DNA from 4 places in the Carboxylicivirga agarovorans genome. Region 1 is predicted to be linked to each of the others. Evidence: riboswitches for the same ligand, from Rfam matches in the RefSeq annotation. Region 1 holds a riboswitch; each other region holds the start of a gene.
What was found. A riboswitch is a leader RNA that binds a small molecule or an ion and turns the genes downstream of it on or off. The one in region 1 is predicted to bind cobalamin.
Positions count from the first base shown of each region.

Region 2: linked by a shared signal. The riboswitch ahead of ACRD69_RS16320 (TonB-dependent receptor plug domain-containing protein) and the one ahead of ACRD69_RS09700 (ABC transporter substrate-binding protein) in region 1 are both predicted to bind cobalamin.
Region 3: linked by a shared signal. The riboswitch ahead of ACRD69_RS06015 (TonB-dependent receptor) and the one ahead of ACRD69_RS09700 (ABC transporter substrate-binding protein) in region 1 are both predicted to bind cobalamin.
Region 4: linked by a shared signal. The riboswitch ahead of ACRD69_RS22425 (precorrin-2 dehydrogenase/sirohydrochlorin ferrochelatase family protein) and the one ahead of ACRD69_RS09700 (ABC transporter substrate-binding protein) in region 1 are both predicted to bind cobalamin.

Region 1 covers NZ_JBNGPA010000007.1:45,618-53,319, forward strand. Annotated here, with positions in the region: gene ACRD69_RS09690 (ABC transporter ATP-binding protein) at 1-327, opposite strand, end outside; gene ACRD69_RS09695 (iron chelate uptake ABC transporter family permease subunit) at 320-1,366, opposite strand; gene ACRD69_RS09700 (ABC transporter substrate-binding protein) at 1,366-2,511, opposite strand; cobalamin riboswitch at 2,537-2,737, opposite strand; gene ACRD69_RS09705 (dipeptidyl-peptidase 3 family protein) at 2,742-4,700, opposite strand; gene ACRD69_RS09710 (hypothetical protein) at 4,763-5,965, opposite strand; gene tdh (L-threonine 3-dehydrogenase) at 6,067-7,098, opposite strand; gene ACRD69_RS09720 (SusD/RagB family nutrient-binding outer membrane lipoprotein) at 7,260-7,702, opposite strand, start outside.
Region 2 covers NZ_JBNGPA010000017.1:126,695-134,396, reverse strand. Annotated here, with positions in the region: gene ccoN (cytochrome-c oxidase, cbb3-type subunit I) at 1-847, shown strand, start outside; gene ACRD69_RS16350 (hypothetical protein) at 858-1,052, shown strand; gene ACRD69_RS16345 (c-type cytochrome) at 1,159-1,782, shown strand; gene ACRD69_RS16340 (four helix bundle protein) at 1,841-2,203, shown strand; gene ccoG (cytochrome c oxidase accessory protein CcoG) at 2,242-3,636, shown strand; gene ACRD69_RS16330 (FixH family protein) at 3,669-4,112, shown strand; gene ACRD69_RS16325 (sulfite exporter TauE/SafE family protein) at 4,120-4,821, shown strand; cobalamin riboswitch at 5,454-5,666, shown strand; gene ACRD69_RS16320 (TonB-dependent receptor plug domain-containing protein) at 5,760-7,702, shown strand, end outside.
Region 3 covers NZ_JBNGPA010000004.1:10,706-18,407, forward strand. Annotated here, with positions in the region: gene rimM (ribosome maturation factor RimM) at 1-389, shown strand, start outside; gene ACRD69_RS06005 (acyl-CoA thioesterase) at 459-884, opposite strand; gene ACRD69_RS06010 (L-threonylcarbamoyladenylate synthase) at 889-1,452, opposite strand; cobalamin riboswitch at 1,618-1,819, shown strand; gene ACRD69_RS06015 (TonB-dependent receptor) at 1,926-4,277, shown strand; gene ACRD69_RS06020 (PepSY domain-containing protein) at 4,287-5,765, shown strand; gene ACRD69_RS06025 (transposase) at 6,081-6,431, opposite strand; gene ACRD69_RS06030 (cytochrome C oxidase subunit IV family protein) at 6,864-7,130, opposite strand; gene ACRD69_RS06035 (cytochrome c oxidase subunit 3) at 7,153-7,702, opposite strand, start outside.
Region 4 covers NZ_JBNGPA010000040.1:3,908-11,609, forward strand. Annotated here, with positions in the region: gene ACRD69_RS22400 (amidohydrolase family protein) at 1-920, opposite strand, end outside; gene ACRD69_RS22405 (aminotransferase class I/II-fold pyridoxal phosphate-dependent enzyme) at 968-2,086, opposite strand; gene ACRD69_RS22410 (helix-turn-helix domain-containing protein) at 2,323-3,162, shown strand; gene ACRD69_RS22415 (iron-containing alcohol dehydrogenase) at 3,184-4,338, shown strand; gene ACRD69_RS22420 (NAD-dependent epimerase/dehydratase family protein) at 4,465-5,523, shown strand; cobalamin riboswitch at 5,645-5,846, shown strand; gene ACRD69_RS22425 (precorrin-2 dehydrogenase/sirohydrochlorin ferrochelatase family protein) at 6,127-6,726, shown strand; gene cobA (uroporphyrinogen-III C-methyltransferase) at 6,723-7,502, shown strand; gene ACRD69_RS22435 (sirohydrochlorin chelatase) at 7,495-7,702, shown strand, end outside.

The DNA.
Region 1 (7,702 bases):
CCCCAAAGCTACCAGGTCAAACACAGTCATATTGGTCATCTGAAGTCGTTCGGTTAAAACAACACTCACAACCTTTGCTAGCTGGTTACGCTTATAGTCATGCAATTCCTTTCCCTTAACTTTAACAACACCATTGATTTTAGGAATAAATCCGCTCAGGGTTTTGATCAAAGTTGATTTACCTGCTCCGTTTGGTCCCAGTAAGCAGGCAAACTCTCCTTGTTGCAGTTGCACATTGATGTTTTTGTGCAACACAATTTCCTTTGCCGTATTTCGATTATACCCAACCGTTAAATCCTCCGATTGCAATAAGATGGCTTTATCCATTAAAATTGAGTTTACGGCGTTTAATAATAACTGATATAACAATAGGTGCACCAATCAAACCTGTCACTACATTAATAGGCAATGCTCCTTCAAAGCCAGGCATTCGGGCAATTAAATTACAAAAGAGGGCTAATACAGAACCCGCTAATATAACAGCAGGTAATAAGACCTTTTGATTACTGGTACGAAACAATCCTTTGGTTAAGTGCGGTACAGCAAGTCCCAAAAATGCAATTGGTCCGCAAAAAGCTGTAATAGCTGCAGTCAACAAGCCGGTACACAGCAATATAGCCAAACGGGTATTTTTTATATTAATACCAAGATTCTCAGCATAGTTTTCGCCCAATATCAAAACATTCAGGGGCTTTATTAGCAACAAACTAAAAATCAAACCAATCACAACAACCGGAATCAATATGATCAAATGTTCCCAGGTGACATTCGAAAAACTGCCTAATCCCCATATGACATAAGCATGTACATCTTCTTTGGGACTATAAAATTTCATCACTCCAATTATGGCTGATGCGGCGTAACCAACCATAATACCAACTATCAGTAATATGGTGTTATCGCGTAATGCCCGGGCAAAAAATACGATCAGCAATAATATAAAGAAGGCTCCTACAAACGCAGCCCCAACAACTGTCATATGTCCGATCAAACCATAACCACTAATACTGATCCCCAAAACATTTCCTGCAAATAACAAAACAAGGGCAACTCCCAATCCTGCGCCACTGCTAATACCAAGAATAGATGGTCCTGCCAATGGGTTCCTGAATAATGTCTGCATTTGTAAACCACCAACTGCCAAACCCGCACCGGCCAGTACTGCGGTAATAGTTTGAGGTAATCGTGATTTTAAAATGATTGAATGATAAGCATTGCGTGAAGCCTCTTCCCCCATCAATACCTTGATCAAGTCATCGAATGGAATGGCAACTGAACCAACTCCAATATTAAGCATAAAAAGAGCAATAATAAGGCTTAGCAGTAATACAAAACCCATTATCCATTTATAGCGATGCTCCTCCATTATTCTTTTGTTAGTTTATGAAAATAACGCGGTTTATAGCCATCCAATACTTCGGGATAAATGGCATGCACCAAATCGCTTAATACAATATGTGGTTGCAATAAACCTTTTTCGAAATACAGTGAATTAGATGCATTGGTAACAACCATATTTCTGTTTTTATAGGCATCAAAGTCAGTATAACGATCATCAATTTTAGCAAGCTCCGAATAAGTCAGCTCACCAGGGTAATTAATGATTAACACCCAGCAATCTGTATGTTCTGCTTTATCAATAATGGTTTCATAATCCAGTGATAAAGATCCGGTACCTTTTGTTTCTTTATAGATATAATCCGTTCCGGCATCATTAAAGAAGTTGGCCATATAGCTTTCTCCGGCAGGTGAGTACCAGATTCCCTGGTAAATGTGCCCGGTAAAGACCGTATGTTTAGCATCTATATTCTCAACCTTCTTTTTAACTTCCAGGTAAGCAGTTTCTATTTCTTCAAATATCTGCTTTGACATTTCACCCCTGCCAAGAAGCTCACCCATAAAAACAATCCATTCAGCACGTCCAAGAGGTGTATGTTCTAAATAATCCGCATTAGTCAACACTGGAATACCTGCACTTGTTACTGCTGCAAAATGATTGTCTTTAAATGGTGAAACCATCATAAAATCCGGTTCCAGATCAACCATTACTTCCACATCGGGCGCAACAGCCATACCAACATTTTTTATACTACCATTGCTTATGCCTTCCTGAATATAATCATCGGAGATGTATTGCGGCTCAGCAACGCCTTTAATGCCTGACTTCACATTCAGCTTATCGGCATAATTTACCATTGTTGAAGATAGCGCTATCCACTGTTTGGCGGGATAGCCTATTACATAGTCATTGGTTTTCTGAAGTTCACTTTTCAATGACTCTTCATAAAACAAAGCAATGGATTCGTTTTTAGTACTATCGCCCCATGGATCATTCAATACAATTTGTCGATAATCTTTATAATAGCGTATTTCAAAACCTTTCGCGTATTTAGGTTGAAAAACACTATCAGGCTCATTCCCTGTTGTGTCAGGTGAGTTTCCTTTCTGTTTAGTCTGGCAGGCGCCCAGAATCAGCAATAATGCAAATACAATAGTTGAAAATCTAATCATCTCTTTATCTCCCGAAAGCTTATGAATCAATGTGGTTATTCAAACAGGTTTTCCGGCTCTCTTTCATTGCTTTACCTTCCCATTACATGCGCAACAGTGGTTAAAAAAACAATGCTCCTCTTCAGGCACAGATTACGGCTGCGGGAACAGCTCAGGCATTTCACCTGATTCCCTTTTTAAATAACGATGCAAAAATAGTTTATTTATTGGAATTAATTCTTCAAAAAACATCACGTAGCTGCATTCTCAAAGCAATATTCCTTATTATAACGCCTCATTTGCTCCAGAAAGCTTTCTAAATAACTAACTTCAACGTTTATGATATTTCCTTCGTCATCGGTTTTAAGCTCCAGTTTCGGATTTATAAATCCTGAGTAAGGAGCCACGTTCAATTGGCTATAACGTTCTTTGACCTCCCGATGAATAAGCGGGTCCACTTTTACACCGTATCGCTCAACCAATTCTTTGGCTGCAGAATAATCACCCTGTGACTTAATGCGTTGCACCTCCTTGAGCAGCTGGCCGAATAATTGGCGCAATAGCTTATGATCATTAATGACAAAATAGCTTTTACCATTCTTTGTCATTTTTTCAATAACATTTCTCTCCGCACCATGTTGCATCACCCATTTGCCAACCAGTTGACGGTTGCGCATGTGGGTTTGCTCAACATTAGCTCCAATGCCAATACGTGCCATCTGAACCATTAAACCATTTCTGATATAAGAATTATATTGCGCCTTAGCTACGTCCATATGAGGCACAAGGTTCAGTTCCAGCATTTTTTCATCGGCCATAAAATACAAGCCAAACAAATCTGCGCGTGCCTCTTCTATTACAGAGCCATATGCCTTTAGTGCATCCGAACGAACCCCAGGCTCCAACTTACCTGAACCATGTCCGACACATTCATGTAAATGCGTATGCAGATTATCGGCAATGGCGCCATATTTTTTATGCAAAGCCAGTTCCTCCTCATCATAGGCAAACTCTTCAATTACGCCGGAGCTGAGGGATGCCATTTCGTATGAGTGGCTGATATTTTGAAGTGACACCGATTTGGAACCATGCAATTCCCTAATCCATTCTGCATTGGGTAAGTTAATGCCCAAGGGAGAAGCAGGGTAACAATCGCCACCAAGCATAATGGCATTAATAACCTTCATTGAAACACCTTGCACCTCTGTTTTCTTGTGACTATCGGCAACAGGTGAGTGATTCTCAAACCATTGCGCATTTTCACTAATTACAGATGCTTTCTTGGTTTCTTCCGTATCGATAATGTTCACCAAACTCTCCCATGTGGCCTTAAATCCTAACGGGTCTCCATATACTTCAATAAAACCATTGATAAAATCAACTTCTCCCCCTTGCTCTTTTAACCATTCAATACTGTATTGGTCAAACAATTTCAGGTCGCCGGTTTGATAGAACTGATACAGCAGATCAATGACTTCTTTTTGCTTATCGTTTTCAGCAACTTCAGATGCTTTTATTAACCAATGACAAATTCGCTGTATTGTTTCGGAGTACTTACCACCTACTTTCCAGGTTTCTTCCATTATCTGGTCATCCAACTTTAGCAATCGCGAGTTCAACCCATACGACACGGGCTTTTCATCAGCTCTATCTATTTGCTCTTTATAGAAATTCTCAGCCTCATTCTGCGTCAGGTCTTTATAAAAGTTGTTAGCCGAATGTATGACCAGATCCTGATCTTCATCCTGGCACACCCGCTTTGACATATAGAATTCATCAAACAGTAATTCTGCCAGTTGAGCCAATACCTCTTCTCCGCTCTTTTCCCCGACTTGATTTAATTCCTGTTGGTTAAGCCTTTGAATCCATCTATTTAATTGATCTTCATCAAATTCAGGTTTTAATTTTTCGGTACTGTAATGATGGTGAATACCATTGGAAAACAAAATGCGCTTGTAGAGAACTTCAAATTCTGTAAATCCCTTCTCATCTGATTTAATATGACCATACAGAAGATCCATACATCGTCTGAGCCATAGGTTTTTTTCATTATTCTGATCCCAAATAATATCCCTGCCACACAAGGCGGCTTCTGCTAAATAATAGATATATAACTTCTTTTGGAGTGTCAACTCATCGAAGTTGGGAATATGATATCGTAAGATTCGAAGGTCGGCAAATTGCTCAACCTGGTATTCAAAATTAGGCATTAGCTATTAGTAAATAGGTAGTAATAGTTTATTCATTATTTCAATCCATAGCGAGCAAGCCGCTATTGTCTTGGATTTCTAAGGTCAATATCCTTTTTTAACTCCCACACCCCTTTGGTAAATTTAAAGGCGTTGTATGAAAAGTCGGGGCCGTAATATTGGTAAACGCCCCTGAACATTGGTTCCTGTGGCGCAAGGTTATCATATACAATCAATTTTTCCCGTGCATCATATCTTAACATCATAGTAGCTTTAGCCGAATAGTTAAATACGACACGGTTACGCGTGAATCGATCTACTTTAAATATGGGCATTCCAAATCTCAATCGATCATTTTGAACATATAACACATCAATGACACGTGTTTTGATAAACTCGTCATGGCCTTTGTAGCCTAATAGTGTATAGTAGGTCTTATTACCACTCGCGGTTTGAATTAAATCCAGATATATGGCTCCATACCATTTCTTGTCAGAAAGGGTTGATCGTTCGGGTGATTTGATTTTTGAGCTCGTATCATTTAAAGGTATAACTTTTACCGAACTACCCTTTAAAATAACAGCTCCGTAAAACACCTGGTTAAACCCTTGTTTCTGGATATTATAAGTACATATTTTAACTTTCTTATCATCTGAGATAAGCGTTTTCATACGTTTAAGCTGACTAAAAGGCTCATCAAAAAGCTCTTTATTTGTCCATAAACGATACAATCGCTGCTGTAACTTTGTATTAAATGCATCCTTTTCTTCATCGCCTGAGATGGTCTGCAGATCTTCAAACATACACTTTGTTACCAGATCTCTTGCATCAATAATCACGCGTTTGCCCAAAGAAACTGTTAAAGCATACAACTCATTTTCCGAACTTTTTAAATGGTGCGTAAATGTGATTGAATGGTTACTTTCATTAAGGTTAAACTCTTCTGAAAACCCATATGCCTTTTCTTCGTACCTTACCAGCCACTCCAACTGATAAAGTCCGTTATAAGTTGCAGAGCCGAATATTACTACCGACAAGATATCATCATCTGACTTAACAATGTGGAGCTGATCAGTATAGGTGCGAATTTCATCAATGTCTTTACCCGATTGCCAGATACTTTTTAATTCCTTGTTCAGATCCAGTAACTCAAATCTCTTTTTATTGGGGTCAGTTGTTGAATCCAGTTTATTAAGTCGTTCAGCCCACTTTTGATGTGTTTGCCCATTTACCATCAGAGAGCAAACAATGAAAAGTTGAAGAATTATCAATTTTGTTTTTATCATTCCATAGGTATTACACGCCAAATTTAAGAATAATTGCACACAAGCGGCTATAAAAAAAGGTAGTCTGTTGACTACCTTAGTGCTGTATTGTTGAAATATGATCAATCCCAGTTAAGTAATACTTTCCCGCAGTTACCCTCTTCCATTACATCAAATCCTTTTTGGAAGTCATTGATATGATATTGATGTGTAATAATCGGAGATAAGTCTAATCCTGACATTAACATTTGCTCCATATGGTACCATGTTTCGTACATTTCACGACCATAAATACCTTTTAATGTAAGGCCTTTAAAGATAATACGATTCCAGTCTACCTGGGTTGATGACGGTAAAATTCCCAACATTGAGATTTTCCCCGAATTGTACATGTGTTCAACCAATTGATTAAAAGCAGCCGGGGCACCCGAGCATTCAAGACCTATATCGAAACCGATCATACCTAAGTCATCCATTACATCACGCAGGTTTTCTGTTATCGGATTAACAACGCGTGTTGCTCCCATTTTGCGAGCCAACTCAGCTCTGAACTCATTGGTTTCGGTAGCAACCACATAGCGTGCTCCGGCAAATTTAGCCACTGCTACAGCCATGCTGCCAATTAAACCGGAACCGGTAATCAATACATCCTCACCTATCAATGGGAATGATAAGGCTGTATGCGTGGCGTTACCAAAGGGATCCATAATTGCCAAAACCTCATCAGGAATTGACGCATTGATCTTCATCACATTTGAAGACGGCACCTTAACATATTCGGCAAATGAGCCATCGATATTTACTCCGATACCTACTGTTTTTTCACAAATATGCTGTCGTCCGCGTCGACAGTTACGACAATGTCCACAAGCAATATGACCTTCACCTGTTACACGATCTCCTTCTTTAAACTCTTTAACTTCGCTACCAACACGGGCCACATGACCAACATATTCATGACCGATAGTCATGCCCACAGGAATGGTATTCTGAGCCCATTCATCCCATTTATAAATATGAAGATCTGTACCACAGATAGCAGATTTTGAAACTTTGATTAACACATCATTAGGTCCAATTTCAGGAATCTTAACCTCTTCCAACCAAATACCCTTTTCGGCCTTTGATTTTACTAGTGCTTTCATCATTGTCATAGTGTCGTATTTTTAGCGTGTAATTATTTTCCTATCTGATATAATTCTAAATAACAAAAGTGCAAAAGGTATTTGATATGTGCCTATGATTATTGTCAGCTTTAAAATAAATAAAGGCTGGCAAAAAAGCCAGCCTTTAAGAAACGTTTGATCAGGTTAAGTTATTTAGCCCACCATAATTCTGTGGCTTGTACATCTGCACCCTGACGGTCGATTGCTTCCTGTAAATTATCAGCATTCGTTGTATACGGACTTGAACCATATCTCATTCGCTGAGGATACTTACCATTCAAATCACCCATACCATAAATATCTGAATCGTCGACACCTGCGGCTAATTCGGCTGGATAACCAGTATCACGAACAATAGCCCATGCCTCAAATCCTTCAGTGTAGTTAATTAACCAACGCTGAATGGCGATCATTTCTTCATCGTTAGTGCCAGACAAGTTGGCAGCCGGTGAATCAGCAAGGAATGTGGCAATATCGGCAGGATCAACTTCCCACAATAACATGGCCTGTTCCAAACCTTTGCGATAAAAATCATTGGCATCACCAGTAGCCAGTCCTTTAACAATGGCTTCAGCTCTCATAAAATATGCAT
Region 2 (7,702 bases), on a different contig from region 1:
CATGAGAGCCTTTGGAGGATTAATTTACCTCTTGGGTGCTGTTTTAATGGGTGTTAACCTGTGGAAGACAGCTGCTAAAGGTAATGTTACTGCCAATGAAGAAGCGACAGCTGTAGTTGAAGATATTAACAAAGGTAAGAAAGGTGAGAAGGCTCACGGCTGGTTAGAGCGCAAACCTGTTCAGTTTATGGTAATTTCACTGATCACCGTTTTGATCGGAACCTTTATTGAATTGATACCAACCTTCCTGATCAAATCGAATGTGCCAACTATTTCAAGCGTTCAGCCATATACGCCACTGGAGCTTGAAGGACGCGATATTTACCTGCGTGAGGGATGCTATAACTGTCACTCACAAATGATTCGTCCTTTCCGTTCTGAAACGGAACGTTATGGTGAATACTCAAAAGCTGGTGAATTTGTATACGATCATCCATTCCAGTGGGGATCGAAGCGAACAGGGCCTGATTTGGCACGTGAAGGTGTTATGACGGGCAAGATATACAAGCCGGATGCCTGGCATTATAACCACATGCTGGATCCTCAGAAGCTGAATGAAAACTCTATCATGCCTAAGTATCCATGGTTGATAAGTGATGATCTGGATATTTCCGATCTGCCTGCGAAAATAAGAGCAATGCAGACACTTGGAGTGCCATATCCTGAGGGATACGATGTAAAGGCTGTTGAAGATTACTATAAGCAAGCCGATAAGATTGTAACAGGTTTACAGGCTGCAGGTATTGAAACGACACGAGACAAGGAGATCATAGCCTTGATAGCCTATTTACAGCGTTTGGGAACCGATATTTACAAAGTGGCTCCTGAAACGGAACAAGCAGAATAAGGAGGGGAATATGAAATTAGTAAGACATTATTTAGAATCGATATCGGGTGTAGAAATATACCCGATCATATCCTTCATTATCTTTTTTACATTTTTTCTGGTGGTAACCTATATGGTTATCCGAATGAAGAAAGAATATATTGATGAGGTAGCTAATTACGCCACTGACAAGGCTGATGAATTACCATCAATAAATAAGAGTTAAAGCTGTAAAATTAATCGACATAGTTCATTGTCTTATGGTCAGTCAGAGGGAAGTGCAGAAGCAGGAGGGTAAACCGGCAGACAATTAACTAACAGACTTTTTATCTATGGAAGAGAATAAGAATAAAGAACAATTACCGGAGATAGATCCTTTAACGAATGATAAGTTTGTGCCGGAGCACGAGTTTGACGGTATTCGCGAATTAGCCAATAATCCGCCATGGTGGCTCACTTTTATATTTATCTTTTCAATGCTGTTTGCCTATTTCTACTTAGCCAAATATCATTTCTATGGTGATGGAGAATTGCAGATACAGGAGTATGAAAGTGAAATGCTGGCCGCTAACCCTGAAGAAGAAAGCGAAGAGGGAGGTGGCATTGTAATCCAGACAGAGGATATAGACTATTCAGTGCCATTGGCTGATGCAAGCGGACTGGAGAAAGGAGCAAAGATCTATAAAACCAACTGTGCCGTTTGCCACCTTGCCGAAGGACAAGGGCTGGTAGGACCAAACCTTACAGATGAGTACTGGATTCACGGTGGTAGCTTCGAAGATATTACCCGTATCATTAATAATGGTGTAGTGGAAAAAGGGATGATCGCCTGGAAAGGTCAGTTGTCTAAAAAGCAAATCCACCAGGTGGCCAGTTATATCACAACCTTGCAAGGAACCAATCCTCCAAATCCAAAAGCTCCTGAAGGGGAGAAGTATGTGCCAGATGCTGAATAGTTTATTATGTCTAACTGCTAAATTGTCGAATTGTTAAATTGTAAATATTGTTCTCAAGATGCATAGATATAATTTTGAAAAGCTTGAAGTATGGCAATTGGCAAGACAACTTGTAACGAAAATATATCTAACAACACAGAATTTTCCTGAGAGTGAAAAGTATGGTTTAACTAATCAGTTAAGACGTGCTGGGGTTTCAATTTCTTCTAATATAGCTGAGGGCCTAGGTCGGATTACTAATAAGGAACGAGCCAGGTTTATTGAAATTGCATATTCTAGTTTATTGGAGGTATTGAATCAGTTAATTTTGTCAAGCGATTTAGAATTTCTAAGTGAGCAGGAATTGCTAATTTACAGGGAGGATATTGATCTGCTTTCCAATAAATTAAATGCATTTCATAAAAAGCTTTTAATCAGTTAGTCAATTCGACAGTTAATCAATTCGACAATATAGCGACTATGACCAATGATTCAGAGAATAACTTCCGCGACCGAATAGTCACCATGAATGAAGAGGGGCGACGTAATTGGGTATATGCGAATCAACCAAAAGGTAAATACTATAACGCACGAACCATTGTAGCTGTAATTTTATTGGTGTTCCTGTTTGCCGCGCCACATATCCAGGTAGCAGGAGAACCATTATTACTATTTAATATTTTACAGCGCAAGTTTGTATTGTTTGGGGTGGTTTTCTGGCCACAGGATTTTCATTTGTTCGTGATTGGCCTGATAACCATTATTATCTCCATTGTAACCTTTACTGTTGTATATGGACGTGTATGGTGCGGTTGGGCTTGCCCACAGACTATTTTTATGGAAATGGTATTTCGTCGCATTGAATACTGGATAGAAGGTACTGGCGATCAGCAACGGATCAGAGCCAAAGGAGAAGACACCTTTGATCGTATCTGGCGCTCACTGCTCAAGCATTTCATTTTTATAATTATTTCATGGGCCATTACCCATACCATGCTGGCTTATATTGTAGGAGCTGATACGGTGCATCAGTATATTATCGGATCACCGGCCGACAATATGAGTATTTTTATCGCCATCATGGTGTTTACAGGCGCTTTCTACTTTGTATTTGCCTATTTCAGAGAGCAGGTTTGTTCGTTGGTTTGCCCCTATGGTCGCCTGCAGGGTGCTTTACTCGACAACAATACCCTGATGGTCACATACGATTTTAAGAGGGGTGAAGGACGTGCTCCGATGCGAAAGGGTGAGGACAGGGCTGCGGCCGGTAAAGGCGATTGTGTTAACTGTAATAAATGTGTTAATGTTTGCCCTACTGGAATAGACATTCGTAATGGTATTCAGCTGGAGTGTATCAATTGTACCGCCTGTATGGATGCCTGTGATAGTACCATGCGGCGTTATCAGCTGCCCGAGGGACTGATCAGGATCACATCCCAGAATAATATTAACAGCGGCTCTGGTTTTAAATGGACGCCCCGTATTGTTGCGTACACAGCTCTTACGACTGCATTGATCGGTGTGTTAATTGTTTTATTCACACTTCGTTCAAGCTATGAAACAACCATACTGCGCGTACAGGGCTCCTTATATCAAAAGCTGGATGAAAATACCTACTCAAATATCTATAATTATAAGATCGTCAATAAAACCGAAAACGAGGGTAACCTGAGCATTAAACTGGTCTCTCCCGAAGGAGTTGTTGAATTGGCCGGTAATTCGATGCTTGTCAAGAAGCAGGAGAAGATACAAGGAGTATTTTTGATCAAATTAAACGAGAGTGAGCTGTCAGGAAGCAGTACCGAAATAGTTTTAGGGGTATACAATGGTGACGACTTAATTGAAACCATTCATACCACTTTTGTCGGACCATAATTAGAGTATCCTTAACCTATAAATTTAGTATTATGAAGTTTAATTGGGGACACGGAATAGTCCTTGTTATTGTATGTGGTGTTATTGGTTTTTTAAGTCTTGTATTTATTACAACACGAGAGCGCATTGATATGGTAACAGATGATTATTACCCAAAAGAGTTGAAATACGATAACCAGATTGAAAAGCAAAAAAACTATAATGCCTTAAGTCAAAAAGTTCAGGTTAACATTGATGGTGTTTTTGAGATTAGTTTCCCTGATAACATCGCAAATGCCGGCTCCATTAAAGGCATCGTGCATGTATACCGGCCATCGGATAAATCACTGGATATTGAGGAAGCAATAAAGCTGGATGAACATTATAAAATGCGTATTCCCTTAAGTAAGCTAAAAAGTGGTAAGTATGAGCTCATTATAGAATGGCAGGCCAATGGTCAGCCTTACCTCACCAAGCAAGATGTTTTTATAGACTAGTCGTATCATGAATATAATAGAAGGATTTATTTTTGGCTTTTTAGGGAGTTTGCATTGTGTTGGAATGTGTGGTCCTTTGGCTTTAGCATTGCCTCTGCCTACGCGTTCGAGCACCCAAAAGGCATTTGGCGCTTTATTGTATAATTTTGGCAGGGCATTCACCTATGGCATTTTAGGGCTGATATTCGGATTACTGGGAGCAGGACTAAAGTTATCGGGTATTCAGCAATGGGTATCAATTGCCTGTGGCGCGATTATGATATTGTCTGTCGTGTTGCCGGGTGTGATTAAAATGCCTAAAACGTCAAACAAAGTATCCAATTCCATTTATTCTACCTTAAAAAAGAAGATTGGCGATTCATTAAACCGCAAACGACTAAGTAATTTGCTTGTTATCGGCGTACTTAACGGCTTTCTGCCATGCGGTTTGGTCTATGTTGCAATTTCCAGGGCAGTAACCTCCAATACAATCAGCGACAGCGTCATTTTTATGGTGTTTTTTGGACTGGGAACACTTCCTTTGATGTTTGCAGTGGCTTATTTCGCTAACATCATTAAAAGCCGTTTTTTGCATCAGCTTCGCAAAGCTATGCCTGTTTTCATCATAATCCTCGGATTGCTGTTTATATTGCGTGGACTGAACCTGGGTATTCCTTATATCAGTCCGGAGTTCAAGGAAGAAACACAGGAAGTAAAATGTTGTCATTAGATAGTTTATAGGTTTATAAGTCGATGAGTTTATTGGTAGAACTGATAAATTGTCGAACTGATTAACTGTTGAACTGATAAACTAATAAACTGTCGAACTGTCGAACTGTCGAACTGATAAATTGATTAAGAACTTCGATGTAATTAAGCCACGCTCTTGTGGTGATCCGGGTACACGGATTATTCCTTTGGAATGAGATAAGCAAGCTGCAAATAGCAGGCTGCAGGCCTGCCACATCATAGCCCGGGGCAAAGCTTAGCGACGTGCCGGGGTTAGCAATACAAATGAAAGACCGGTGCCTCAGCAATTGCTCTTCAAAGCACTAATATGCCTTGCACCGGCATAGCCAATGCCCGATCATGATTAAATTTTATGTGATATGTTGAATTGATGAACTGAGGATTCCTATAGCTATCGTGAGATTAATTGTAGTATAGTTTATTAGTTTAAAAGTTGATGAGTTGAATGTTCAATTCAGTAATTTATCTGCCTGCCTATTGAGCAGCGGATCTAAGCGTCTGACAGTCCAATTGTCTAAGGTGTAATAGTCTAATATCTAAAAGCCTATTAACAATCAGTCTAAAGAGTCAAACTTTTCTTTGAAAAACATTTTTTACCTCGTCCAATTGCATTAGTTTTGCACTCGATTTGGTTCACAAGGCATTTACCGATGCCAGGTGATGAAAAGGGAATGCCGTGAAAGTCGGCAACAGTATCCGCTGCTGTAAGTTCCGTCCGGGTTTAACCGGAATAAAAGCTGTAATCAACAATGCCACTGTTCAGGGGAACGGGAAGGCGATTATGGTGGAACGAGTCAGAAGACCTGCCAGATAAAATTCAATTGTTCGCGTCATTCGGAATAAATGCAGGACGATACATATTTCATTGTATTCTCTATCCGTTTTGTCAGAGCAGTTATAATAACCTGAATATTTGAAATGAGGTTTAAACTGTTGATATTGTTTGTGGTGTTATCATTGCCTGTGATGGCCGATGATGAGGTGCGTGATTCCGTTAAAGTGCAGGAGGTTGAGATTACCGCTTCGCGATTGGCTCATTTCGCTGTCACAGAAAAAATGGAGGTCGTTGATACTTTGGCAATTGAACGTTATGCTACCCAATCTTTAGGTATGCTTTTACAAAAGACATCATTGATCAATATTCAATCGAACGGTGGTGTTGGGGCTCTGACAACCGCCAGTCTGCGAGGGGCATCATCGAACCAAACTTTGGTAACATGGAATGGTTTACCGGTTAACTCCTTAACTACAGGAAGCGCTGATCTTTCAACTGTTTCAGTTGGTGGATTTAATGATGTCAGAATTACCTATGGAGCATCAGGTTCACTTTATGGAAGTGGTACAATGGGAGGAGCCATTGAACTCTCTAGTCAGCCACAATGGGGTCAGGGAGTGTCCGGAAGAGTAAGAGGGGAAATTGGCAGTTTCTCAAGCTATAAAGGCAATCTTCTGCTTAATGCATCTGGTCACAATCTGTCTTATAACGGACAATTCTTCTATCACGATGCCAAAAATGACTTTAAGTATATTGATGAATTTGACCATGGTAAGCCAGAGGAAACTTTGGATCATAATGAAAATACGGTATTAGGAACAATACACAATTTATATTGGAAAGCAGGTAAAAACCTGTTTGATTTTGGTGCCTGGTACCAGGTGAAAGAGAAGAACCTTCCTGGATTAATGGGGGTTGGACCACCGGTAAGCCATCAGACACAAAAAGATTCAACCCTGAAGGCTTATGCTGGCTGGAAGCGGTTGATAGGCAATTTTCGTTTAGATGCACAAACATCATATTCATTTGACTTTTTGCGTTATACCGATAAAGAACGAGCTGACAGTGAATCGTACAAGATCTATTCAGAGATAACAGCCAAGCGATGGTTATCTGATGTGAGCACGCGTTGGTATTTGCAACAAAATTTAAGCCTTGATGTCAATGGCCGGTATAGTTATTTAAAAGCGATTACCTCCAATTATGCTGAAGATATAGTTGAACATGACGTTCGGCTAAATGCTGCTGTAAAATATTCGCCTGAATTTGGTGTTTTTATTGCGACAATAGGTAAAGACTGGTGCAGCTCTGAAGCTGATAAGGTCACACAAGCTATTTATGAAGATGGTGAGATAATAGATTATGAAACCGTCGAGAATACGCTGCCCAACCCACCTCTTATGTTTTCGTTGAGCGGAAAAGTAATTGTTTCTCCACAATGGCTGGCTATCAGGGGAAAGGTGGCAACACACTTTCGTCGCCCGACTTTCAATGATCGCTACTGGGTTCCAGGAGGTAATATTTTATTAAAGCCGGAGGAGGGTTATAATATTGAGCTGGGTGCCGATGTGTTTGAGCAAAGAACGATAATGGGTGATGTAGGCTTTGATGTTGCATTTTATTGGAGTAATAATGATGAATCTATTGCCTGGAAACCAAATGAAGTTACTGGTTTATGGGAAGCATCCAATACCGGTGCTATAGTTTCACAAGGTGCTGATTTAAGTATAAATCATGGTTTGCAATTGGGGAAGTATCAATTAAGTAATAAAGTGATTTATGGGTATAACGATGCCTATGATAATAATGCTGAAAGTGATAAATATAAAGAACCCCTTGGTTACCGACCGAAACATACCTTTAAATTAAGTTCTGACTTTATTGCTTCGCGTTGGAATGTTGGAGCTATGCTTTACACCCGCTCAAAATGTTATACATGGGAGGGACGTCAGGTGGATGGTTATGCATTGGTCGACCTTAATGCTGCTTATACTTTGAATGTTTTTTCTAACGGGGTTAACCTGATGGGACGTGTGGAAAATGTACTTGGTACCTCCTATCAATTGGTACGTGCATACCCAATGCC
Region 3 (7,702 bases), on a different contig from region 1:
GGTTAGTTCCCTTCTTCCTGAATGAAGCACGCGAAAAAAACCAGTCTGATGTGTTGGTAAAGTTTGAACAGGTACAAAGTGATAAGGCAGCTTTGAGCTTAATGGATGCGCCTGTATACGTCAATAAAACAAGTGAGGAAAGTGCAGGTGAAGACGCTGCGGAGGCATTCTCAGCATATCAGCTGGTTGGATATCAATGTCAGGCTGTTGGCCATGGTCACATTGGCGAAATCATTGCTATACGTGACATTTCCAAAAACCCTTTGTTTGAAATTGACAATGACGGAGAAGAACTTCTGATACCAATTGTTGAGCATTTCATTGCAGGAATAGATGACGAGCAACAGTTGGTAATATTTGATTTACCTGAAGGTTTAATTGATATGTAAACCTGAAATTAAATCAAACGTTGAATAGTAAGACCTTAAGGCTGATCAAACCTCAAGGTCTTTTGTTTTTTAGTAGGATCTTTTTTCCCATTGTGATATGGCATCCCGCCATTCGGGCAATAGCTCCAATGACTCTTCAGTTCTCTTGTTAAAGCCAACCATTACCGATTTACAGCTGGCTTTAACAGATTTAGTTTGCTTACACACAACCTGTTGCACCATCTTTAAACTCTTTGTTCCAATGGCCACTATAGCTGTTTCAACTTCCAGATCATCTTTAAGGTATACCGGTGAAAAGAAGTCAGTGTTAATATTGACAACTATTACAGTTTCATCGCCCTTAAAAACAGTATCTCCAAATACTTCATTGAGGTAATACATGCGGCCTAAATCAAAATACTCCTGAATTGTGGTATTATTGACATGGCCCAGTCCGTCAACATCGTTGAAACGAACCTGAACCGCGGTACGGTGATTAAATTGAATTTCTTCCATAGGTTTATTCGCGAATGATTTTCACCTGACCATCCTTTGTCAGCTTGATAATACTTGATGGTTGTGGATTATTTATTTCCTCCTGGCGAAAATTAACAATGTAATCTACACCTGTTTTTATAACATCACTGACTTCTCCAAAATTTAGCGGTGATGATTCCCCACTAATATTGGCAGAAGTTGACACAATTGGTTTTTTAAATCGAGCACATAGCTGATTGGAGAACTTTTCTTCGGTGATACGAATACCTATGCTTCCATCTTCACCCAAAAGGTTAGAAGGCAGGTTCTTGGCATCATCGTATATGATAGTTAATGGTTTGGTTGTTAACTCAGCCATATCATAAGCCACTTCAGGTATGTCATTTACGTAGCCGCCAAGTTTAGCAGTATTATCTAACAAAACCAGCATGCCCTTTGTGTTTAAACGTTGTTTTAGCTTGTAAATACGTTCAACCGCTTCTGCATTGGTAGCATCACAACCTATTCCCCAGATAGTATCGGTAGGATACAGAATAACACCGCCATTTCTTAATACTTCGAGCGCCTGTTTTAAGTCGTCGTGCATAATAATAAATTTTGGTGAAAGATAGGAAAAAGCGGCTACAGTGAAAAAGCACAAGACTACATAGACAATATGAATTAAAAGAACTACGCTTAGGTTTGTTTGAAACATTTGTAGTATCATTGAACATTTTGGCGATAATTCCTTTTTCCTTTACAAAAAATATTTACTTTTGCGCCGCATTTAGGTTTGCGCTGTGCTTAACCGGCCAGTGCAATGAAAAGGGAATCCGGTGTAAATCCGGAGCTGTACCCGCAGCTGTAAGCCCCTTCGTATTCTGAAATCTGTATGCCACTGTTGACCAATGTTCAATGGGAAGGCTTTTCAGAATGGGGTGAGCCAGAAGACCTGCCTGTTTGCGCGACAGTATTCTTTGCTTTCGGGATAAAAGCAGGTTGATAGCTTTAGCGTATCATACATTTTTATTTCCCTGTTGAATATTGTCTGTTAAGAACTTTTTTAATAGACAAATACATATGAAACAAATCGTTACCAGTGCAATATTCGCACTTTTATGCCATTTGGCATTTTCACAAACAATGGATCAGGATACATTTCTGATCAAAGAAATTGAGATTGATGCCGATGTGGTATTCACCAAAAAACAGACAGCCTTAAAAACAATCGCTCCACTCAAACACATTCCCATTGCAACATCAAGCGTTAGCAGGCAGATGATTGATATAAGGGGAATTAACAACATTAATGATGCCATGCGCTACACGACAGGAGTCAGATCATCGGTTAATTACGGAGGTTTTCAAACCTTTACATTCAGAGGATTCGGACGTCCGGTTATTATGGTTGATGGTATGCGCGACGAACGAATGAACTGGTCTAACAGTGCTCCTGTTACAAGTCTTACGGCCGTTGAAAGCATCGAATACCTAAAAGGTCCTGCATCTGTAATGTATGGCCACTCAGCAGTGGGTGGAATTCTTAACATCGTTCGAAGGCAACCAAGCGCAACGGCTAACTATAACGCTCGTTTGAGCTACGGCACCTGGAATAATAAACAGATGCAAATTGGAGCGGGTGGTGCACTAGGTTCACAACTAAACTATCGTTTTGATGCCGGTTTTACGGATAGTGATGGTTGGCGTGATAATAATACTGAAATCGCCAATGTATACCTGGCTTTTGACTATCGGTTATCGGATGGCGATGTAATAAAGCTAAAGATCGGTGCCAATGATGACTTCTATGGAACTGAAACAGGATTACCAGCACTATCACAAAACGTATTTGAAACCAATTCAGGTAAACAGGTATACGCTATTGGTGACCTGCCTGCAGGCTTCAGGCGTGAGCAACGGTATAATGACCCTGCCGACTTTCTAAAACACACCAACAGTAATATTGCTGCATCCTGGGAGCATGCTTTTAACTCAAAAAGTAAGTTGATCAACAGCATATCATACAACAATGATGATATTGATTATTTCTCAACTGAATCACTAAGTTACCTGAGTTCTGATAATGCTATTTACGACCATTACTATAAGAACGGAGATAGCAAAAAGTACATTTGTATAGACAGCCTGCAGCGAACATTCCCTCTGCGCTTTTCACATAAAACCAAAACATACCAGTACAATGCCGACTATTATAATCAGTTTACTACCGGTTCGATAAAGCACAATGTAGTGGCCGGATACTCTTTTTTGTATGTTGACAGAATAAGCTATAAGGGATACAACCTTCCGGGTTTAGGGGATGTTGAAAACAACCCTGATTTGATTTATGACTCGTCATACGATGTTTACGGACAAGGTTTATATGCTAAAATGGCGGTATCAGATCCAATCCTTAACCATGGCTATTTAAAAACTCAATTCTCGGCTGCAGCAGTAATGGATGATCAATCCCATGGATTGTATTTTCAGGATTTAATGGACATTTCAGACCGACTTAAGTTCATGATTGCCGGGCGCTTCGATTACTACAGATATGCCCGAAGAGACGCTGGTATTACAAATGGCCTCGATTATGAATTTGATCCGGAAAAACCAGAGAAATCAATCACCAATAAAGCCTTTTCGTACCGGTCAGGCTTAGTGTATCTCCCTAATGAAGATCTATCCATATATGCATCTGCATCTAGTTTCTTCCGCCCTTTACGCACTACTTACAATGAATCATACATCTATCTGGATACCGAAGGAGAGCAATTCTATCCGGAAGATGGAGAAGAACTCTATGAACCTGAAAAAGGCTATCAGGCTGAAGCTGGATTCAAGTGGGAATTAGGAAATATAATAAGCGTAAACGGTAGTTTCTACTATATACAGAAGGAAAACATAGTTGAATACCTGGGCAGAACAAATGATGAGAATCAACATCGAATTTACGGACAGGTTGGCAAAGTTGACTCCAAAGGTTTTGAATTAGATGCAATTGCTCGTCCTGCAGTGGGACTGTTTATCAATGCCGGATACAGTTTTAACAAGGCAGAGTATCAGGAATTTGCTGACAACCCTTATTCCGATGGTTCAGCAAAAGAAGGGAACACCCTTCGGAACGCCCCTGAAAACCAAGTGTTCGCCTGGGTTAATTATACCGTTCAAAGTGGTATATTCAAAAAGCTTAGTCTGGGATTAGGCGCCCGTTATACAGATGATATTTTCACCAGTTCTTCCAATACATACGTATTACCATCATATACGGTATGCGATGCAACCATGGCTTATTCATTTGATAAGGTAACACTGCGCATTAATGCCAATAATATAGCTGACGAAGAGTACTACGATAATTCGGTGTTCAGTAACCAATATATTCCAGGCATGGGCCGCTCATATGAAGCCTCAATCAGTTTAAATTTTTAGAACAGATAAATGATAAAGCTATTAAAGAAATACCTGTTTCTCATTCATAAATGGACAGGATTTGTGATGGGTTTATTATTCGTGGTCTGGTTTATTTCCGGCTTTATAATGATCTACCATTCCTTTCCCAAACCGCGACCACAAAACTATTTTCATGGCCTGAGTAAATTCTCAGGTCATGAAACCTTATCATCACCAAAAGATCTTTTAGATAAATATCCAGGATCTGAAATCAGACTTGAAATTGTAAACGAACAGCCCGTTTATCGATTTCCAGGTCGAAAGCCAGCAATATATAATGCCAGCAGTTTAAAACAGCTTCGAAGCTTAGGCGAAACTGAATGCCGGCGTATCTTGAAATCGAATTTCCCGGCAGACATGATAGAGGTCAAGGAATTGAATGATTTTGACCAATGGATTCCCTGGTCATACTACAAAGCTTATTTCCCCATTTATAAATACAGATTAAATGACAAGCACAAAACCCATGTTTATGTATCATCAACAAAAGGCGAAATTGTACAGGAAACAACACATAGGTCAAGGGTCTATGCATGGATGGGAGCCATTCCTCATTGGTTGTATTTCAAAAATTTACGCTTACATTCAAAACTATGGTCAGATGTGATTATCTGGCTAAGTGCTATTGGTTGTATTGTATGCATATCAGGCATAATAAGCGGATGTATACGCCTAAAAAGAAAAAAGGTACAGTTTCATAGTCCCTATAAAAAGAAAACGCTTAAATGGCATCATATAGGAGGCTTACTATTTGGCTGCTTTGTATTCACCTTCATATTAAGTGGCCTTATGTCATTAGCCGATATACCGGACTGGGTCGTCAAGCGGGAAAAGTCTGTTAATTATTACCAACTCTGGAATAAGCAGATTATTAGTGATAGCACTTGTCATCATGGATTTACACAATTGTTACAACATAATGAGACAGCCACAGCCAAACGAATAAGTTTCAATAATATTTTAGGACGGAGTTTTTACGGTGTTTATTCCAATAAGGCAAATAAGCCCGATTATTACACGATCAAAGAAGGTAAGATAATGTCGCTTCCGAAAGTTTCAGATTCTTTGTTGGAAAGAAATCTTAAGACACTGATTCCGGATAAACACTACAAAACAGAACTGTTGAGTGACTATAATTCGTTTTACCGGTACAATGCCAAACGTCTAATGCCTTTGCCTGTATATGAAGTAACTTTGGAAGATCAATTTAATACCCGCCTGTTTATCGACCATCATACAGGCAAATTACTGAAAGTAACGAATAACTCAACTCAGTTGCAATGGTGGCTATATCAGGGCTTGCACACATTCAAATTTGGTTGTTTTTCTCATTACGAGGGACTGAGACAAACATGGTTGATATTTATTTCCATGGGAGGAACAATTGTAAGCCTGACTGCTTTTCTATTATTTGTTCGGTATTTGAGACGAAAAACTAAAAGCCAACTACACAAACATTACAGATAACCTGAGGGCGAATTCAGGATCATATACAAAAGCTGGGTCTAATCTGGAAATGTTTAATTTTGTGGTAAATTAGAATTAAACTAAAGAGCTTATTGAGGAAGTTACCAGCTTTTTTCTGTAAGCATAATACGTCCAGCTTGTATATAAGGTATTTCTTAGGCTGAATTGAAAATCGACGCAGTCAAAGCCTAAAACATCACAACAAGGGGCAACGCCCCTTGCAAGATTAATCGATTAATTATCAGGCTGTAAGTCTGAAACTGTCGCCAATAATATTCAAGCTTATATTCCAAGTTATACTCCTTAAAAAACATCTCAAGCTCCTCTTGATATAATTTCTATTTTTGAACTACTTACTGAAAAACATCCGTAACCTGTTTGCCATGAAAAATTAGGACAGGAAGGAATATTATCTTTCACCCATATAGAAGATTCTTTCTTAATATTTTCAACTACTTTAGATAATGCATAATTCTTTGACAAGCAAAACAGGATATGAACATGATCTACAACACAATTAGATACAATACAGGAAGAATCATGATTCTTTAAAATTCCTGCAATAAATGCCAGAAGTTTTCTCTCCCAATCCGAAGAAATAAAAGGATATCTTTCTTTTGTGCCAAATGTCAGATGGACATAAAGTTGTGATAATGATTGCCCCATAGTTTATGGATAAGCGCATTATAAATGTTCCAGACCTACAGCCTGGATTGTCATTGTATATATGTGCTTGGGGCGTTGCCCCAAGTTTTGATGTATCAGGCTTTCAGCCTGACATACAGCTATAATATTATTAAATTTTTCATCAACGGAGAAACTGAAATTTCAGTTAATCACCCCAAACCTAATATAATAAAAACAGATGGCAGTTTAGAGGCGTGACAGATGTGAAGTTCTTCTCTATCGTTTGTGTAAAATTTACGCCTGGACCCAAAAATTGGTTGTGATCCCGAATTCAGGGCAATAGATTTTATAAGAATATCTGCCAGATATAAATCAGAAAGCCTCCCTGAAAGTAATTTCAAGGAGGCTTTATATTATTATAACCTGAGATCGGGAATTACACATGGATTCAGGTTATTAGAAGTTTTTCACCTAACCAACAAACCCTACAAAGAAAATCAGAAGGGCCAATACCAGCACACCGGCTATTAGAAGTCGGGCAAAACTGCCATCCAGTTTTATATTCATAAATTTATTCAGAACAACACCCGCACTAATCACAGCCAGACCAATGGCAATTAATGGATTTAAGTAGCCCAGGTTTAATGAACTTAAACCTGATGAAATAAGTGTTAGCACAACTAATCCGATAAAAACGAATATATATGTTTTTGAAGAAACTGTATTTTGATTATCCATTTCTATATGCTTTAATTATCAATTACAATAAGTAAAATAAAGGGAAAATTAATACCCATATTAATGTTGCCAGGTGCCAGTATACCCCGGCCTTTTCCAGAGCTGAGTAGTTATTGGCATTTAAGGTGTTATTATTAACCTGTGACGTTACATAAATCAGAACAACAAATCCGGCTAAAAGATGAAGAGCATGTAAACCGGTCATGAAAAAGTAAAGACCAAAAAATAAAATATCACCATGACCTAAGCGAGCCAACTCCTCACTTCCTGGAAACAAACCAAAATCAACACGTCCCTTCCACTCAAAATAGCGGTTTGTCAAGAACATAAAACCAATGAACAGAGTAGTCAGGAGCCAGAATAAGGCTGCCATCTTATTTCCTTTGCGAATGGCAATAGAAGTAAATGCCATCACAAGACTTCCGGAAAGGATAATTATGGTATTTAAAACACCTGATGTTACACTTAATTCGGTGGCTGCCAGGTCAAATGCAACGGCATTTTTATATCGATAAACCCCGTATAACAGAAACAAGCCTGCAAAAAGCAGTAACTCTATAAAGATAAAGAGC
Region 4 (7,702 bases), on a different contig from region 1:
TTTTTTCTGAGATGGGCGAAAAGTTCTGGTGTACAACGTTTGTTTTTATGCTCTCCTTCGAGTATTTCAATGGATTCATAACCGGTATTATATCTTTCCATAAAGCCTTCATCATAGGTAGTCCTGCCAATGGCTACACAAAACGCATAATAAGGATAGCAATCGCACGATATATCCACTCCATTGTATGTATACTGGTCTATTGCTGAAAGGAACTGATCCATCTGTCCAAAGGCTGCCATGCTGCCAATGTGTGATACCTGCATCTTACTTTTTCCGTCAAGTCCAAATGAGATAAATTCATTCAGGGCATCAATAACGCCGGCTGCATCATCACGGATATGGGCTGTTATCAAACGATTGTGTTGTTTAGCTCTGTCAGCCACAGCATAATATTCTTCAGTATTGGCTCCGGGAACATACCTCAGGCCAAAAGAAACGCCAACCAGACCTTCTGCCAGCCAGTTATTGGCTATTGTGATCATTTCATTTAACTGCTCCGGGCTTACTTCCTTGTATTTGTCTGTAAAGTTGATAGCTTCCCGCAGGGAATTATGAGGTAATAACATGCCTAAGTTGATCGGTATCCTGTCTGCATCGACTTTATCCAGGTATTCAACGGGATTAAGGGCACCGAAACCGCAGTTTCCGCCAATGGCTGTTGTCACGCCCATCTTTAGCATGCTTTCAAATGTTCCGGTCTCAAAATTACCGGTGTTTTTATCAATATTGGCTTCATGTATATGTATATCTACAAAACCGGGAGCCACAATCAGCTCTGTGGCATCAATTTCCTGTTCTGCACGGAATGGTTTATTTGAAATAGCCGCCACCTTGCCGTTTTCAACCAGCAAATTAAGCTTTGAATCGATATTGTTCGCAGGATCTATCAGACGTCCGTTATTAATTGCTATACCCATGATCGTTGTTCGTAATTGATACTTAATGAAACTATTCGGTGGACTGTTTAAATAATCGTCTTTAAATTGTCCAGTAAATGGTCTATCTGTTCATTGGTGTGGGTGGAGAACATCACGGTTCGCAAAACACCTTCAGGACCGGCTCCTATGTATTTGGTGTATTGAATGTAAATATTACGTTTAAACAATTCAGCATGTATCTTTTGCATCTGTTCAGCACCACCAACTTTAAATGATGTTATCGGGAAATCATTGTGTTCAATCTCTAAACCAATGGCCCGTAAACCATCTTTTAAACGCACGGCATTTTTTCGTATTTGCTCACGCCATTGCGGGTTTTCACCTACCAGTTGCAGGCCTTTCAGGGCTGCTCCTGCAGCTGCGCTCACCGGTGAGGAGGAACCGTCAATGACATGACCATGCTTGACGTGATAAATAAACTCTTCTGAACCTGGGATAAATCCTCCGTATGCTCCAAAGGCCTTTGAAAGCGTGGCTCCCATAAATAAGCGGTCTGATTTGAGCTTAAAGTAATCGTAGGTACCTCTGCCATTAGTTCCAATTATTCCAACCGGATGTGCATCGTCAACCCATATGACACCATTGTACTTTTCCGCGATGGCTAAATATTCAGGGATCGGAGCCATCCACGCCCATACCGGAAACATGCCGTCGCTTACGATCAATGGCTTTTCAGAGGCCTTTAAATGTGTTTTGATCTGATGTTCCAGGTCTTTTGAATCACGGCTCTTGAATGTAAAGATCGGAACACCTGCTGTTAAAGCAGCTTCTTCATTGCAGTAGTGAACCACTTCATCCATAAATATAATGTCAAACCTGCCCATGGCTTTTAATGCCTGAATGCCTGCAATATTACTGAGATAGCCCGAGGGCAGATAAACAGCATCATCGGTATCAAAGAACTCAGCTATTTTGGTGTCCAGCTCCAGTAATAAATCTGTAGTACCAATTCCTGAGCGTGATGTTGCACTGCTTATACCGTACTTTTGCAAAGCGTCGATGGAAGCTTTTATAATGTCGGGGTGGTTGTGTAACTGAAAATAGCCAACACCTGCAAAGTATAACATTTCTTTGTTTTGGATATTGGTGGTGGCACCGGTAGGTCCCTCCAGAATATATTTGAATGGAGATTGGTTTGTATTCATTGTTTTAGTTTTAGAATCGCTTATTGAGATGGCTAAAGATAAAAAAACAAAAGATGTAATACATAATACCTGTGCTTTATTTTATGAGTTTCACTAAGAATTGCTACAAATACTGATCAGTTATAGCTATTTCCTTCATTTGAGTGAAAAACGCAAATTATTTGACTGAATTAGGCAAGCAATTCAACTTTTACCTTTGTACATTTGTCATACTAATTACCGATAAACATCGACTCATGGATAAATGCAAAGGGCAATTTATTGAGTGTGATGGCCTGATGGTGGCAGCTACTTTTGAAACAGATACACCCCAGGAACATCCGATCTATTATCCGGCCAATGTATTGATATACGTTGAGCAGGGAACGCTTCGTCTCAATATTGACAATGATATACACATGGTAGGTGAGGGGGAAATCGCTCTCGTGCGTAAGTATACTTATGGAACTTACTTTAAAACCTGGGAGGATACACAAAATGGTTTTCGTGATCATGTATTTGTACTGGAAGATAGTTTTATTAAAGAGGTGATTGGCACCTACTCATCACCACAGGGCTTTATGCCATGTACTGTTCCCATGGTTAAGTTGCCGGCCACCGTGCTGCTCATCGGATTAATGGAGTCCATCAGGACTTATGTATCAGGTCTTGCAGAGGTTGAACGCCCGCTTATACGCTTAAAAACCATGGAAGCCATTCATGCAATTACCTCGGCTCAGCCCGATCTCTTGCACGTATTCAATGAATTCTCAGATCCTGCACGTGCTGATCTCGTGCCTTTTGTTGAGAATAATTTTACACATAATGTGTCTTTGGAGAAGTTTGCAGAAATGTCGGGGCGCAGCCTGTCAACCTTTAATCGTGAGTTTAAGAAAGCATTTAAAAGTTCACCCCATAAATGGATCAAACAACAGCGTCTTGAACTGGCCAAAAAGCTCCTGTTGAATTCAAACAGAAAAGCATCAGAAGTTTACCTTGAGGTGGGCTTTGAAGACCTGGGGCATTTCAGTCGTTCTTTTAAAAGCCATTTTGGCCTGAATCCATCAGAAATAAAGAATTTATCAATAGCATTATAACAAAACTAAAAGATTCGTATCATGTTAAACTTTGATTTTTATAATCCAACGCACATTGTCTTTGGAAAAGACCGTCTGGAGGAATTGGATAAGCTTGTTCCGCAAAATGCCCGGGTATTAATAACCTATGGAGGTGGGAGTGTTAAAAAGTTTGGGACTTTACCTAAAGTTACGGCAGCATTAAAAAACCGACAGGTATTCGAATTTGAAGGCATAGAGCCAAATCCTAAGTTCGAAACTTTAATGAAGGCTGTTGAGGTCGTTAAAAAAGAGAGCATTGACTTTCTATTGGCAGTAGGAGGCGGTTCGGTGATGGATGGCACAAAGTTTATTGCTTTGGCTGCTAAATATAAAGGAGATGATCCTGAAAAGATCTTAATGGGTGGTGCAGGAGCACTTGAAGAAGCTGTTGCATTGGGCACGGTAGTTACCTTGCCTGCCACAGGCTCGGAAATGAATATGGGCGGTGTGGTGACTTACAATGGAGGAAAGCTCGTATTTATGAGTCCCCTCGCTTTTCCTAAGTTCTCATTCCTTGATCCGACGCTAACCTATAGCCTGCCACAAAAACAAGTCGCCAATGGTGTTGTTGACGCCTTTGTGCATACAACAGAGCAATACCTGACCTTTCCGGTTGACGGACGCTTTCAGGATAGAACAGCTGAAGGTATTCTGCAGTCCTTAATTGAGGTAGGGCGAAAAACCATGGATGAGCCGGAAGACTATGATACACGTGCCAACCTTGTATGGAATGCAACAATGGCGCTTAATGGAGTAATTGGTTCGGGTGTACCGCAAGATTGGGCCACTCACATGCTGGGTCATGAGATAACGGCTTTCTATGGTGTGGACCATGGGCAGTCGCTGGCTATTATTCTTCCTTCCTTATTGCGCTTAAGAAAGGACAGTAAAAAAGCAAAGCTGCTGCAATACGCCGAACGTGTATGGAATATCACCTCAGGCTCTGATGATGAGAAAATAGAGCAGGCAATTGCTAAAACTGAAGAATTCTTCCATAGCCTTGGCGTAAAGACGAAATTGTCTGATTATGGCATTGAGGCGTCTGGAATTGAAGGTATGGTAGGCGGTTTAGAAGCCAAGGGATTAAAAGCCTTATCTGAAACACGTGACATTACTCTTGATGTAAGCCGTCAAATATATGAAGCTGCATTGTAGACTATCACAACAACATGATTGAAGAGCTAGCTACCCGCTAAGCTCTTTTTTCTTCTTGCAGAACGGCATAAAAGCTGATGAATGATAGTATTTTCGAATAAGCTGTTTCATCATAAATAAATAACTATGACTGTTATTGATAAAAATAAACCGGTACTGGTGACAGGAGCTTCAGGGTATGTCGCTGGCTGGATAGTAAAATCCTTATTAGATAAAGGTTTAACTGTTCATGCTGCTGTTCGTAACCCCGAAGCGAGAGATAAATTACGGTTCCTGGATTTGTTAGCAGATAATGCTCCGGGTACAATCAGGTATTTTAAGAGTGATCTGCTGGAACAAGGCTCATATGACGAGGCTATGGAGGGGTGCGAACTTGTTTATCATACAGCATCTCCTTTTACCTTGGATGTTCACGATCCTCAAAAAGATTTGGTTGATCCTGCCAAACTGGGAACGCGCAATGTATTAGAAACAGCCAATCGATCTCATTCAGTAAAGCGAGTAGTTGTAACCAGTAGTTGCGCTGCTATATATGGCGATAATATTGATGCAGAAAAGGTTGCTGGTGGGATTTTTACCGAGGACATATGGAATACCAGTTCTTCGCTTGACCATGGTGCATATTCTTATTCAAAAACATTGGCTGAAAAAGAAGCATGGTCCATCAGTGAAAAGCAGAGTAGCTGGGATTTGGTCGTTGTAAATCCTAGTTTAGTGCTGGGACCTGCTGTCAATCCACTGGCTGTTACCTCTGAAAGTTTTCGTCTTGTCAGGCAAATGGGCGACGGAACAATGAAGGCCGGGGTGCCTATGATGGGTTGGGGTGTTATTGATGTGCGTGACCTTGCGGATATTCATTATCAGGCTGGTTTTGTGCCTGGTGCTGGTGGAAGATATATTGCATCAGGACATAATACCACGTATTTTGAGTTGGTTAGGGCGCTGCACAATAAGTTTGGAGAGAATTATCCACTTCCGAAAAAGGAACTTCCCAAATGGCTGATATGGTTAATCGGACCAATGCTTAATAAGGCCTTAACACGTCGTTTCGTAACAAGAAACATCGGCTATAAATGGAAAGGCGATAATTCGAAAAGTATCAGGGAACTGCATGCTGCCTACCGACCGCTATCAGAAACGATGATCGATATGTTTCAGCAGTTAATTGATAATAAAATCATATGATCAGATATAAACTACCCACTATTTCAGATGGGTAGTTTTTTTTTAGATCCTCATTAAGGTCAAATATTTTGTACTAAAATTCAACTGATAGTATTTTTAGATAGAATTATAATATTACATTTGTCGTCAAATTAATGGTGAGTCAGAGTCAACCTATTCGGACTTTGACGGAAAGAGGGAATCCGGTGTGAATCCGGGACTGTACCCGCAGCTGTAAGCTCTTTTAACTCCATTGCATAAGGTCACTTTTCGCCTGCTGGCGAATGGGAAGGCGCAATAAGGAGGGAGTAAGTCAGAAAACCTGCCATAGTAAATTAAATATTAATCAAAGCTTTCGGGTTTAAAAGTTTGATACATGAATAAAAAGCAATTCCATATATAGAGCCATAAATGGTTAGTGTCAACAGGCATTGGCGTGTTGTTTGTGCTCCCTGGTGAGCATGATACCGGCCTGTATGCTTATTTGATACTGAATGCTTTTTTGTGCATTGTACTTTCATGCCGGAGCGTTTAATTACGCTATGAAAAAACACTTACTCTTATCCTCACATCAGGATTGCACGCATTGGGCTATTAATGGTTTAAACATCGTAATGGCTTAGTATGCAGTTCTATCCGATTCATATTAATATAAAAGATAGGAACTGTTTAGTTGTTGGTGGCGGTAAAGTCGCTCAACGAAAAGTGAATAAACTCCTTGCAGCCGGTGCTGCCGTAACTGTTATTTCCAAAGATTTAACACCGGCTTTGCAAGAGTTGGTTGATACTAACAGGATCAATAAATTGAGGCGATCTTATGAAAAGAATGATATCGCCGGATTTTTCCTGGTATTTGCCGCTACCAACGACAAAACAACCAATCAGCTTGTAGTATCAGATGCGCAAGAACATGGTGTATTGGCCAATAGTGCTGATGGCGCTGATAAAGGTGATTTTATTATTCCAGCCAGCTGTCGGGTCGGGCATTTAAATGTAGGCATCAGTACAGAAGGTAATTCTCCCGCATTATCTGCGTGTCTGCGTAAATACCTTATGGCTAAATTATCATGCATAACGACCGATTCAGTGGCCTTGATCGCTGAGAAACGTCAACAAATGCTGGCATCTGGTCATCCAAAGCATGAGGCCGAAATGAAGGCCTTGATCGATGAGCTGATCAGTCAAATTGAAAACAACAACGTTAACCTTAATTCAATAAAATGAATCCTGAATATGGTAAAGTATGGCTGGTAGGTGCCGGCCCCGGTGATGCCGATTTAATAAGTGTCAAAGCCCTTAAACTGCTTCAAAAGGCCGATGTGGTGCTTTACGACTACCTGGTAAATACGGAGCTGCTGGACTATTGTTCCGCTAATTGTGAACGCTTGTACGTAGGCAAAAAGAAAGATAAGCACACGTATCCCCAGGAAGAATTGAATCAATTGCTGGTGAAATATGCCAATAAAGGTAAAACCATTGTGCGCCTTAAAGGAGGCGACCCTTTTGTGTTTGGCAGGGGTGTGGAAGAAATTGTAACGCTTATCAATCATGGTATCGATTACGAGGTGGTTCCCGGTATTACTTCAGGCGTTGCAGTTCCGGCCTATATGGGTATTCCCGTCACAGCCCGTCACGTTGCATCTTCTGTAACCTTTGTAACCGGTCATCCTGCTAAAGGTAAAAGCTCAGTGGACTGGCAGGCACTTGCAAAAGCATCAGATACACTGGTGGTCTATATGGGGGTAAGCAATGCCGGTAGAATCGCCAATGCATTAATAAGTGGAGGTAAAAACGAGGATACCCCCGTGGCTTTAATAAGGTGGGGTACCTACCCGCAGCAAGAGATGCTGACAGCCACACTCAGTACCATTAAGCGAGCAATGGAAGATAAAGGCTTTTCACCTCCGGCTCTAATGGTCATTGGTGAAGTGGTTAGCTTTTCCAAACAGCTTAAACCCATTATTCAATCTGTTAAACATCAAGAACTGGCATATGTCTGAAAAAGGAGTTTTAATTTGTGGTCATGGTACACGTGTAAAGAGAGGTGAAGAAGCCTTTTTGAAATATACCAAACAAGTAGCGGCATTATTGCCGGAGTATGAAGTGGAAGCCGGTTTTCTGGAATTATCAGCGCCCGATTTTGAAGAAGGTGTGAAGCGCCTGGCACAAAGGGGTGTAAAAGAAATAGTGGCCGTTCCCG